Regions from separate parts of the Pseudoalteromonas sp. MQS005 genome, predicted to be linked through region 2. Evidence: riboswitches for the same ligand, from Rfam matches in the RefSeq annotation. Region 2 holds a riboswitch; the other holds the start of a gene.
What was found. Region 2 has a riboswitch for lysine ahead of lysC (lysine-sensitive aspartokinase 3). Riboswitches for the same ligand answer to the same signal wherever they lie in the genome.

Region 1 (6,805 bases), on a different contig from region 2:
AATCCTATTGTTGTTGGCTGATACCTACGCGATTGTCGCCGACACCATAAGCGACAATTAAGCTTAGCTCTTGCATGCTTAAGCCGCTTTGCTGCTGCAGTTCATTAAAGAATGCCTGCGCCGCACTTAGTGACTTTTTAGTTTGTAATCCGCCATCGATAATTTTATGGGCACGCAAATAGCTTTCTACGTCTCTTGAAAGTAAAAAAGTATCTTTTCCTAAGGCGCGCAGCGCATAAGGGCCGGTATTACCACCAAGCCTTGCACCATGCTTTTTTAAATACGCCCACAAGCCAATAATATCTTCACTTGGCCAGTTAGCAATAAACTCACTAAAGCTGCCGTATTGCTCTGCAACTTCGTGGATCATATACGCATTTTCGGTAATAGTTTTTACTTTTTTATAGTTGCGCACAATCCGCTCATCACTGGCTTTTTGCTCAAGCATATCCGGTGGCATCATCAATAGTTTTTCAACATTGAAATCCCAGAAAACCTCTCTAAATCCGGCCCACTTACTGTTGATCACCGACCAATAAAAACCACTTTGAAAAACTTTCCGAGTAAATTCTTCTAGCCAATCATCATCATTTAATGTGAGGAGTTGTTTGTTAGATAAAGGTTTTGCGAGTAACAACTTAAGCATTTTTTCAGAGCCCTTTCGCTCTACCGCTCGCTTATAAATATCACTAAATTTTTCCATCTGCTTAATACCTTACTTCGACAATAGTACTAGTGTACGAGAAAAGCAGCTAATACGTAATAACTGTCAATCAGGATGAATCTATCTATATTTAGTCACTTGACACCTAGACGGCTAAAGTGGTTTAATCGCCACACTTACCCTATTACATTGTATTTGCTGATTGATTTTTCAATAGCAAGTGCAAAGGGCTGGAAGAGGTGCGTTATTCAGGTAGCGTATGTTAGGAGCGCAAACTCCATTGAGCATACGTGAGGGGAATTAACGCCGAGAGGTAACACTTTTTTGTGAAAGGTTGCTTCGGGCGACTAGGCTGAATCCTAGCGACTGTCACCAATAACATATTTGGTGGAGAGCTTCTGGTCTTAGTATAATAAGGCCGTGCGCCCTGTTATATAAGCCCATTCGCTCTTCGAATTATAAATACATTCAAAGAGTCAGGCACCCTAAATACCCGCCAATAACTCGACGAATGCCCTATAAGTTCGTGAGAGATGATCAACAACTTCAATATTAACAATTTCCATTTATGGACTGCGCTGATCACCCCATTTGATCAAAATGGCCTAGTTGATTACGCAACCTTAGACACCTTGGTGGCCGAACAAGAAGCCGCTAACAATGGCATTTTACTGCTAGGTAGCACTGGCGAAGGGTTAGCCCTGACCCTAAAAGAGCAGCAAGCCATCGTAGAGCATGTTTGCCAATTACAGCCGAGCGTCCCGCTTATGGTCGCAGTCGGTGGTAGTAACTTAAAGCAGCAGCTTGAATGGGTTAACTACTGCAACCAACTGCCTATTCATGGTTTTTTACTTGGCTCGCCTTTGTACGCCAAACCCGGTGCAGTGGGGCAAACCCATTGGTTTGAAAGCCTGCTCAATGCCAGTTCTCATCCTTGTATGCTTTATAACGTACCAGGACGTAGTGCGGTTAGCATTCCCATTGCAACCATTGAAAACCTCAAACAACATAAAAATTTATGGGCACTCAAAGAAGCCAGTGGCTGTATTTCTCAATTTGAAGCCTATCGACAAGCAGCGCCTGAACTAGCCATTTTTAGTGGTGACGATGCCCTCATGCCTTATTTTGCCCAAGCAGGTGCAAAAGGTTTAGTGTCGGTTGCAGCCAATGCATGGCCAGTGCAAACCCATGAGTTTGTAAAGCGCAGTTTAAGCGGCCAACACCCTAATCTTTTTGTCCAGTGGTCTAGCGCTATCAATAGCTTATTTTCAGTAGCCAACCCTATCCCAGTCAAAGTGTTAATGCATTTACAAGGGCGTATTGGCAGTCCGTATTTACGCCCACCTTTAACACACCTTGAGCTGACACACACAGATGACATTTCATCGGCAAACAACACCATTTTATCTTGGCATTAAATACAGGTTTTTATAATGAACTGGTTAGAACTATTAAATAATTTAGAAACGGGCGCGGTTCGCGCAGCAACACAAGACGAAAACGGCCAATGGCACGCTAACGTAGAAGTAAAGCAAGGCATTTTAGAAGCCTTTAAAAACGGTCAAAACACCGAGTTTGCTGGCGGTTTTGTTGATAAACATAACTTAGCGCCGCAAAGCTTTGAAGCCACAGCAGGAGTTCGCATGGTACCCGGTGGTTCAAGTGTGCGCCGTGGTGCACATGTTGCCAAAGGCACTATTATTATGCCACCTGCGTACGTAAATATTGGTGCATTTATTGACGAGGGCACTATGGTAGATAGCCACGCATTGGTTGGCTCATGTGCTCAAGTAGGTAAAAATGTGCATTTAAGCGCAGCGGTACAATTAGGCGGAGTACTTGAGCCCATTGGCGCAAGCCCTGTGGTCATAGAAGACGATGCATTCATTGGTGCAGGCTGTGTGATTGTTGAAGGCGTGGTAGTTAAAAAAGGCGCGGTACTTGCCCCAGGTGTTCGCTTATCTGCAACCATCCCTGTTTATGACTGCGTAAATGAGCGCCAGCTTGATAAAGGCGAAGCAATCCCTGAATACGCGATTGTGATCCCTGGATCTCGCCCTGCGTCAAACGATTGGGCGCGTGAGCAAGGCTTAAGCATGTCGTGTGCGTTAATTGTTAAATACCGTGACGAGCAAAGTGACGCGTCATTATTGCTTGAAGAGGTTTTACGTTAATGACCTTTTTGAGCACGCCCGTTAAAAGCGCTATTGATAAGCTATCAACTGAGCTTGATACGCCCTTTTTTGTTTATGATCTTGATTCACTAAACACACATTTAACGCGTTTAGTAGCACAAACCGAGGTAAAACTCTGGTATGCAGTTAAAGCGAACCCGTTATCTAGCGTGATCCAACGCTTAAATAACGCTGGTTTTAACTTTGATGTCGCCAGTAAAGGCGAGCTTGAGCAAGTCCTTGCCCAAGGAGTTAACAGTGAACGCGTGCTCAACACGGGGCCTGCAAAAAGCCCTAAACAAATTAAGCACTTTATTGCGCGTGGCGTACGTACCTTTGTGGCCGAAAGTCTCAATCAGGTACGTTGGCTCAACGAACAAGCGATTGCTCAGCAGTGCCAGTTGCAGGTTTTGCTGCGTGTTCAATTACGCTGGCCCGAGGGTGATAAAAACCCGCTAGGGGGCGATAGTCTTACTCCATTTGGCTTAGGGTGCGACGAGTGGCAGGCGCTAAATACCAGTGACTACTGTGCACTTAATTTTGACGGTCTGCATATTTTTCAGTGGGGCAACATGCTTAGCAGCGACAAACTCGCTGAGCTGTGGACACAAATGATTACGCCGTTAAGGCAACTTGCTGAGGATTTAAATATTAACCTCAAGGTGCTGGATTTAGGTGGTGGTTTAGGTATTCCCTATACGCTTGATACGCCCACTCTAAGTTGGGATGCACTCATAGAGGCGCTTGCAAAAATTAAATGCGATGCGGGGGTTACTGAGCTATGGATGGAACTAGGTCGCTACGCTGTAGGCGAATGCGGCCACTACGCCACACCTGTTGTTGAGCGCAAACTAAATTACGGCCAACAACAGGTGATTATGAGCGGCGGCATTAATCATTTATTGCGCCCTGCGGTCACCAGTCAAGATTTCCCTGCGCGTTTATTACGAGATTCAAACGCAGCAAATCAAGCAATGAGCCTATACGGCCCCTTATGTACTGCACTTGATTGCTTAGGAGAGCACCAATTACCCAGTGATTTAAATGAGCAAGACTGGCTAGTATTTAGTCAATGCGGTGCCTACGGTTTTACCGAAAGTATGCCGTACTTTTTATGTCATGAGCTGGCCGGTGAATATGTTATACACAATGGCGTATTGAGTTGCGTGCGACAAGCAGAAGATGCAAGCCACTACTTGAGGTAAAAAAGATGAATAACACCATAGCTATAAGCCAAGAAAACATTGTAGTTGGCGAAGTCGCAAACGGACTACCACTGACTATTCCTGTGTATCGTTTAAAAGGCGATGGCACCGGCCCAAGTGTGTATGTACAAGCAAATATGCATGGCGCAGAAGTGCAAGGCAACGCGGTAATTTACCAATTACTTGAGCAACTAAAAACACTTAATTTAAAAGGTGATATTACCTTAGTTCCTTACGCTAACCCCATTGGCTGTAATCAAAAGTCGGGGGAATTTACCCTTGGCCGATTCGATCCCATTACGGGGACTAATTGGAATCGCATGTATCACTGCAATAATAAACTGGCGACCCAGTTTGCACAGCAGTTCAGCGATGCCGATGATAAAATTCTGAAAACAGCCTTTAAAGCCGCGTTAATTAATGACGTTGAGCAACAACTCAACGGCCCTGATTATCGTTTAACAACGGGGAAACGGATTGCGCTAAACTTACAAAAATTGGCGCATCAAGCAGATATAGTTTTAGATTTACACACCGGCCCTATTTCTAGTCAGCACTTATATTGCCCTGAGTATGCGACCGATAGCGCGCGTTACTTTAATATTCCCCATGTGCTGGTTATTCCTAATGACTTTGATGGCGCAATGGATGAAGCAAGCTTTTGTCCATGGTGGCAGCTTAGTGAGCAACTTGCTCAGCAAGGGCGTGAATTTAACGTGCAAGTTGAAGCCTTTACGGTAGAGCTTGGCAGCCAAGAAAAAATCGATTTAAGCGCGGCACTAGACGATGCCAATAGTATTTTAAGTTATTTAAATCATAAGCAAGTATTTGTTGATGCCCCCTACAAGCCAAAATTGATGACAAGATATGGCTGCCAACTAAATGATTATATCGCTTATTACGCCCCCATGGGTGGCATGGTCGAATACCTCGCACCTCTTGGCGGGCATGTTAAAGCTGGAGAACCCATTGCTAAAATACTGCGAATGGAGCGCTATTTAAGCGAACAACCGCTGCAAACTCTAAGCTTTGATCTCGATGCAATTGCGATATTGCATTTTGCCTCAGCGAGTGTGAATCAAGGTACCGAGCTGTATAAATTTTTTACCAACGTCTTTGAGCTTTAGCTCACCCCTTCTCATTGCGTGAGAGTTAGCTAGTAGATAACTAGTTACACAGTAAAAGCGACTTAGGTCGCTTTTCTTTTTAAAGTATTAAAGTTCAGGACAAATTCACCGTTTATGTGTTAAAAAGGCGCTATAATTAGCAAAATACTGACTTCCCTCACTTACAAAGGAATTATAATGAGTTGGCGCCATTGGATACTACTTTCTACATTACTCAGCACAACCGTTGTTGCTGAAGAAACAGCGAATAACGAGCAAAACAATGAACTTGAGCTGGTAAAGCAATGTATTTTAAATGAAGTGATCGGTGGAGACGGTAAACAAACTCTCGATCAATTACGCGAAAAATGCTCTGCTGTTGAGGAAAACAAGCAGCTAACGGCTATCGACAAACGCCAAGCCCGTGAAGCAGTTGGTAAAAAAAATCGTAATGTAATTACCCCGCATAAACGTAATTATATTTTACCGGTTTCTTATATGTCGAACCCAAACACTCGCCCGTTTGATGGATTTGCAGAGTTAACCGATAAAAAAGATGGCGACCCACTTGATAACCTCGAAGCTAAATATCAGCTATCAATTAAAGTGCCTTTATATGATGAGTTTGCCGATTCAGACCAGGCGATATTTTTTGGCTTTACTTTGCAGTCATACTGGCAAGTATATAACGACGATATTTCCTCTCCTTTTCGTGAAACCAACTACGAGCCAGAAGTATTTTGGATTAATTACTTAGACCCTGAAAACGTTTTATGGGGCGATGAAATGGCAATAGCCATTGGTATTTCGCACCAATCTAATGGTCGTAGTCAGCCAAACTCGCGTTCTTGGAATCGCATTTATGCCGATTTCATTTGGGAAAAAGACGGCTTTGTATTTAGCTTTAAACCTTGGTATCGCATTCCTGAAAACAAAAAGCCTGCGCCGTTAGATGCACGAGGTGACGATAACCCAGATATCTATAAATACATGGGTTACTTTGAATTTGGTGGCGCGTATCGCTTTCACGATCATGAATTTAGTTTTATGACCCGTAATAATTTAAATTCAGATAACCGCGGGGCAATTCAGCTTGATTGGTCATTCCCTCTATGGGGAAGAGTACGCGGCTATGCGCAGTACTTTAATGGTTATGGTGAAAGTTTAATAGACTATAACGCCGATATTGAACGCTTTGGTGTGGGTATATTACTGACAGATTTACTGTAAAAAACGCTTATAAAAAAAGCCAAGCAACTCGCTTGGCTTTTTCGTTTATTTTATCACTTTTTAACCACAAACTGCCCTTCAAACTGGGCAACTACTTGGTCACCATCAAAAATGGTTACTGGTACTAAATAGCTCGCCTTACCCGCCTCTTGTAACTCCATTAAGTTCCCTTTACAGGTTTGAATATTCACACAGCCTCTAGGGTCGGTATTAAGTGGCTTTAAATACTTAATGTTGGCATCTGCTAACACGATATTCCCTTCAAGCCCTGCTTCTTTTAATGCTAAATACGTTGCACCCCAACCCGTTAACGTAGCTAGGCTATAAATAGAGCCCGCAAACATAGTGTTGTGTAAATTTAAGTTAGCATTTAAATCTGCACGAGTAGTAAATTGCCAATCTGTGTAACTTTCTACTTTTATTCCC
Region 2 (6,805 bases):
AATAAGCCCAATAAGGAGAACAAGTAAAAGCGGCATTAAACGGCGTGACCAGGTTTCTATTCCCGACTTCACCCCTTTTAAAATAATACTGGCGGTTAAAATAAGCATAAGCGGCGTAAAAATAAAATTACGTAACATAGAGTCGCTATGTAAAAACTCACTCAAGCTATGCAAGCCAAAAAAGCTACTTATAGGCTCTATAGCGTAGGAAAGCATCCAACCGGCCACAATAGAGTAAAAACTTAACATAACGATGGCACCGGCAAGGCCAATATAGCCTGCTGCGGCTCCCACTTTAGGGGCGTGATCTTGCCATGCTTGGCTTAGCGCTTTAACAGGATTAGCTTGTGCTTTGTAACCTAAATACAGCTCGGTGTACAAAGCAGGTAACGCCAGCAAAAAAATAACGATAAAGTAAACCAGTAAAAATGCGCCGCCACCATGATTAGCAGCCTGCGTAGGAAAACCCCATATATTACCTAAACCTACCGCTGCACCGGCTGCTGCCAATACAAAACCTAGTCGACTTTGAAAACCATCACGCACTTGTGCCATACACCTACAAATCTGTTATTATTTTAACGAATGCGAATTAAACCATATTTAAGAGCGACTGAGTAATAAAAATGTACTTAGCGCTCACAACAACTAACAACCGCTCACAAACTATCCAGCTTTGGGTAATAAATATGTAATCGGTCGTCATTTATAACGAGCAATGATGAGTGCAACTTACTTTGAAAACCAGCTAAAAGTCACGCCCGCTTTCGCAAATAACAGCCATTGCATTGCGCTGCTTAACGCGACCACCCTCAATGTGGGTGAATTTGATTTACCCCACTATTTAAGCCCTTTTGAGCTCAATGTTATTAATCGGCGTAAAAACCCACAAGCTAAACAAGAATATTTAGCCACACGTTTAGTGCTTAAATACCTAGTAAAAACCGCTTGTTCTTCTTATGCATCATTAAAGCTGTGTGATATTAGTTCTGAATTTAACCCCGATAACAGTAAATTAGAGTTACATATTAAAAATACAACAGACGTGATCAGTTGCTGCATTTCTCATTCTCATGGTTTTGTAGGTGCAGCGTTAAATGTAGCATCAACTCAATTTGGCTTTGATATTGAAAAAATTAGTTTAAAGCGCCCTTTTAATAAACTCGCTAAACACTTCTACCATCCAGCCGAAGTGAGCTTAATAACCGATACAGATAACATAACAACTCAAGCACATCATTTTTTTAGGATTTGGACATTAAAAGAAGCGCTGGCTAAAGCCACCAGCCGCCCTATTGCTCAGCTATTAAGCCCTAATGTGTTTAACGAACTTAATAACGCCCAGCTCACAGCCTGCAGCAATTCAGTGATTGGAGCACATAACGACATGTTTGATATTAGCGTTGTGGCAAAAAAAAGCACCGACTGGCGGTGCTCAATAATAACTATTAACGATTTACGCAGCGCAATCACTTTCTAGTAATCGACTATGAATCGCTTGAACCACAGCATCAGACTCGCTTTGCTCAACTAAAAAGCACAAGTTATGTTTACTTGCACCATGGCAAATGAGTCTAATATTAAAGTCACTTAATACTTTCATTAAATTCATTTCATGTTGGCGCAAAACAATTTCAGAGCCAATTAACGCTACCAGCGTTAAATTGTTTTCAACCGATACATGGCAAAATTCAGCGAGTTTATCCAAGCACTCTTGATCTAGCTCTGGGCGCGATGCATTAGGCGCATTATCAAGGGTAATTGCTACACTAATTTCAGAGGTGGTGACCAAATCTACCGAAATATTGCACTCACTTAAAATAGTAAATATACGCGCTAAAAAGCCACTGGCTAATAACATTTCTGGGCTTTTAAGGGTTAATAATATTTGATTTTTACGTTGCGTTACCGCACGAATACCAGGTAGCTGCGATTTTTCACGTTCAATCCACGTACCGCCAAGTTCTGGTTCTCGGCTAGAGCCAACAAACACATTAATATGGCTGCGACTGGCAGGTAAAATTGTAGCTGGGTGCAATACTTTAGCGCCAAAGGTCGCCATTTCTGCTGCTTCATCAAAACTTAAACGCGCAATAGGAGTGGCTTTTACACACAAACGAGGATCGGTGCTAAAAATACCCACTACGTCAGTCCAAATATGCACACTTTTAGCGTTAATAGCCTCAGCAAGCAGTGCAGCGCTATAATCTGAGCCGCCTCGACCGAGCGTGGTCGTTAAATTGTTTGCATCGCTACCAATAAACCCTTGGGTCACAATAACGCTATCATCAAGCAGCGGAATTAAATGTGCTTTAGCGGCTTGCGCTGTGGCGGCCACATTTGGTGTTGCTTTACCAAATTGGCTATCGGTTTTAAGCACCTGGCGCACATCAAAACGAGTGGCATTTAAACCCTTTAACCTTAGTACTTGGGTAAATAAGTACGACGATAAACGCTCGCCAAAGCTAAGTAGCTCATCGAACTGCTGCTCAGTATTGAGTGTTTGTGCCGCCAACGTTTGAAATGCATCAAGCGTTTGATTAAACCCAAGGGCTAAATCCTCATCTAACGACAGGTCATTTAAAATAGCCTGCTGAATCGCAAGGACACCATCAATATGCTGTTGGCGTTTAGTGGCTTCAATACCCGCTTTGCAAAGCTCCACTAAATGATTGGTCACTCCGGCACTGGCGCTTACTGCAACAATACGTACATTTTTATCGTTTACGATAATTTCGCTACAACGGCTCATCGCCTCAAAGTTAGCAACGCTGGTGCCACCAAATTTGGCAACAATGTAATCTGATTTTGTGCACTGTGAACTTTGTGGCACTGGTTGGGTAGTCATTTCGTCTCCTTTCGCGGCATCCAAACCGCAATAAAACAAGAAGAACTTGGCAGGAAATAAAGATAAGAAAAATCTACTGCCAGAAGCTCTCCACCTAAATTGGTGACAGTTTTGAGGATTCAGCCCCATAAACCGAAAAACAATGGTAACGACCCATTATTTTCCTCGGCGAGTACTTCCCTCCTTAATGATCGCAGGCTGTCGTTGCCTCACATTAAGTACCTAAGTATCGCACCTCTTCTGAATGTATTATTAACCTGTGGCTAATAAAACAAAACCGCACTAAGAGTGCGGCTTTGAAAGTTATCGTTTAGACGTCTAGCTGTCAAGTCGTTTTACTATAAAATCAAATAAAACTACCCATTAAGTAAGAGCCCGCATAACCAAAGGTGTAACACAGTAATAAATACAGCGATAAGCGAAGGTAACTTGCAAACGTCAGCTCTTTTACCTTACTCATGGCTATAATACCGGCCGCCGAGCCAATGATTAGCATAGAGCCACCTACACCGGTTGCATACGTAAACGACAACCAATGCTGTTGACTCATTACAATGTCGGCTTTTAATAACGCTGCCGTTAGTGGCACATTATCAACACCTGCGGATAAAATACCCATTAAGTAGTTTGCGTACTCTGGCGCCATTACCGTATACAAATTAGTAAATTGGCTCAGTACCCCAACTTCTTTTAACGCACCAACAAGCAGTAACACACCCACGAAAAACAATAAGGTGTCGTACTCTATGTCGCGTATAAAATCGATCATATCTTTGTTGATGTCTTTTTTGCGCATTAAAAATTGCGCGACTAAAAACATAATAGATAAACCCAATAAAAAAGTAAGCAAAGGCGGTACACTGTATAAAACACTCAATGTAAGCGTAGCAATAACCGTAGTGAAGAAAATAACCGCAATGGTTATGTCGGTTTTTTCAATACGTTTAAATTTAGTTTTTTTAAACTCGAGTTGCTTATTCATGCCAATTGATAACAAAGTAGCCAGTAATAATACACTTAATAACGCAGGCACAATTAACAGTAATAAATTGCTAATTGTTACTTTACCATCAAGGAAAATCATAAGTGTGGTTACATCACCCGTGATAAGTGATACACCACCGGAGTTTACAGCAAATACAATAAGCGTGGCGTACTTAACTAGTTTTTTGGCTTCAAGCTTTAATGACATAATCACTGCCAGTGATATTAACGTGGCCGTAACGTTGTCGGAAATAGATGAAAATAAAAACGCAAAACACCCCACCAAAAACATCAGCTTACGCTCACTAATGCTGGTTGGCATAATCCGGTTCACAACATTTTCGATAAGTCCTTTAGAGTTTAAATAGGCGACAAAGGTCATTGCGGCCATTAAAAACAGCCATAAAGAAGCAATTTCTAAAATATTGTGGTCTAGGAGGGTTTGAATCGTTTCGGGGCTTTGCCCATTAAGAGGAAAAATAAAGGAGATAATCCAACAAAGTGTACCAAAAAATAATGTCGTTTTTGCTTTGTTTACGTGGATCACATCCTCAATAACGATAAGCAAAAATGCAATCGCTATCAGCGTCAGGATAATCGAGGAAACCATGATATTAAACAACCTTCGGGGTTAAGTAAAAATTGAAACCATGTAAAAAATATACCCACAAACTCTATGTGCCTATATTCGGCGCGGATACTATCACTAAGCGGGTGTAAAAACTATTATTAAATCGTCGCAAAAACGAATACCATATAAGTTCGAGAAATATAAAATAACGAATACTAGGAAGTTGTAACGCCTTATGATCCCAGCTAAAAAGCTACTTAATACCCTAAATGAACACTGGGGTGTATTAGAGCTATTATTTAAGCGCTTTAAAATGGCCGACTTTAGTATTAAAGATCTTCAAAATGCCATTAAGCAAAAGCAACCCACGTGGAATAATGAGCGTATTTATAAAGAAACCAACCGGTTATTAAATCAAGAAATTATTATTCCGCTGGCTAAATCGTCACAACTGGAAATTAACCGCGCCATTGCCGACTTTGCCACCTTTTTACTGCAAGAAGAACATTTAGGCTTAGCACAAGAAATTAGTGTCTTGGTTGATGATTTGGCCCGTTTAGGTAATCGGCTATCTAATGCCGGTGAAATGGAAGATTTTGATGATTTACGCCGCTTTAGCCGTATTATGGATGATCGGGTACGTAAAATAATCAAACTGTTTTTACACAACGAAAACGCCATTTTAAATATTGTTGAGCAAGCCAAATCTAATAATGCAGTGCAGTCGCTACAAAAACGCTATAAAGCCGTGATAGAAGCGTTTGATGAATATATAGAACCCATGCTGGAAATGGTGGATATTAGAGGCGACTTTCATGCCTGCTTTACCCTTATTGAGCAACAAATTAGCACCCAAATAGAACATATTGAACGTTCAGGCAAAGCGTACAACGATAAACGCATGCTTGAACAATTGCGTACCCGCATTCTAGAAATGCACTTAGTTGGCCGGATAAGCTTACGTAAAAGTGCCGATATGCTTATGCCACTGCGTGAAGAGTTGCGCCGTAATAACCTTGTTACCCGCCAAGTAGCAAAAGTATTAGGGCTAATACGTAAAAATGGGGTAGATAATATGCTCAGCGCCGTGCAGCCACATTTTGTAAGCGATGCGCAAAAGTATTCATTGGGTCAACAGCGCCATATAGTAGCCTACATGGCAAGCCTGGCTGAATTTGAGCATCATGAATATCAGCTACCAGAGCAAAACGATGTGCCTGCGTTTGTCACACCAAACATTCCTGACTATCACGATGTAAAAGCGCAGTTTGCAAAACGCTTCAAAAAGCAGCGTAAAAAACCACAGCCTCTGCTGCAATTTTTAGACGAAAGCTACCCAGAGCTTGAAGCCGATGAAATGCTGTTTTTATATCAAAAGCTAGTGAGCGATACCACCCTACACATTAGCCAAAGCGATAAAAAAGCCCGCGTTAACATTGCAGGCCAGCACTTTTCTTTGTACCCCTTTAATTCAGAGCCTCAGGCTGATAATGCCGAGCACGAGTAATGACCATGACACAGATAAACTTAAATGAGCTTTCTCACTTACAAGCCATTAATAAAAAATTAGTCGCGGGTTACCACATTTGCGAACAAGACACCCTAATGTGGCAAGAGCTTGACCAACAAATTGAAGCCTACAGCGCCTTATTCACAGCATTAGGCCATGATTTAAAACACGACAGTCGTGGCTTTTATTATTTTGCTAGCGATGAAAGCACCCCTAATATGGGCAAAATATCGCGCGCGATAGCGCTCACTATTTATATATTAATCGAACACTTTGCCAACACAGGTAAAGACCCAATGCGTGCATTATTTGAAGAGCCAAACGATTTAGAGCTAATGCAAACCTTGGTACAACTTAATAAACATTTATTTGATCAGCTTGAAATATTCTCGGGTTCTGATTTACGCAAAGATGTGTATTTACGCATGGTACGTTTAGGCCTTGCCCGCGAAGTGGAAGGCGGCTTTATGCTACAGGCGCCAATTCATCGCTATATTGATGCCTTAATGGAAGTAAATGAAGAAACCTTTTTAGGAGAGGACGAGGAATGAAAAACTTATACGGACTGAGTAAACTCGCCCTACTTAATACTGCAGGCTATGCAAAGTGTGTGATCCCACTTGATAAAAGTAGCTCGATTTGTGCGCCTAACAACACAGGTAAAAGCTCAGTTATTAATGCACTGCAATTTCCGCTAATTAACGATTTACGCCTTACCGAGTGGGATGGCCACGATTTAGATGAAACCCGTAAGTTTTATTTTTCATCAGATCAATCGTACATTTTATTGCAAGCCGATTTACCCCATGGCTCAGTTGTCATTGGCGTAGCAGGCTTAGGTAAAATTGCCGGTTATGCACACCAATACTTTTGCTATCAAGGCAAACTTGAT

Region 1: linked by a shared signal. The riboswitch ahead of dapA (4-hydroxy-tetrahydrodipicolinate synthase) and the one ahead of lysC (lysine-sensitive aspartokinase 3) in region 2 are both predicted to bind lysine.

What each region holds. Positions count from the first base shown of each region.
Region 1 is NZ_LYRQ01000021.1:47,192-53,996, forward strand. Features, by position in the region: gene A9479_RS09365 (DNA-3-methyladenine glycosylase I) at 5-703, opposite strand; lysine riboswitch at 891-1,070, shown strand; gene dapA (4-hydroxy-tetrahydrodipicolinate synthase) at 1,198-2,082, shown strand; gene A9479_RS09375 (2,3,4,5-tetrahydropyridine-2,6-dicarboxylate N-succinyltransferase) at 2,098-2,838, shown strand; gene A9479_RS09380 (PLP-dependent decarboxylase) at 2,838-4,043, shown strand; gene A9479_RS09385 (succinylglutamate desuccinylase/aspartoacylase family protein) at 4,049-5,170, shown strand; gene A9479_RS09390 (phospholipase A) at 5,348-6,379, shown strand; gene A9479_RS09395 (bifunctional GNAT family N-acetyltransferase/hotdog fold thioesterase) at 6,433-6,805, opposite strand, start outside.
Region 2 is NZ_LYRQ01000002.1:178,069-184,873, forward strand. Features, by position in the region: gene A9479_RS01890 (sodium-dependent transporter) at 1-555, opposite strand, end outside; gene A9479_RS01895 (4'-phosphopantetheinyl transferase superfamily protein) at 722-1,480, shown strand; gene lysC (lysine-sensitive aspartokinase 3) at 1,457-2,848, opposite strand; lysine riboswitch at 2,924-3,096, opposite strand; gene nhaD (sodium:proton antiporter NhaD) at 3,195-4,442, opposite strand; gene A9479_RS01910 (hypothetical protein) at 4,639-5,910, shown strand; gene A9479_RS01915 (hypothetical protein) at 5,916-6,464, shown strand; gene A9479_RS01920 (hypothetical protein) at 6,461-6,805, shown strand, end outside.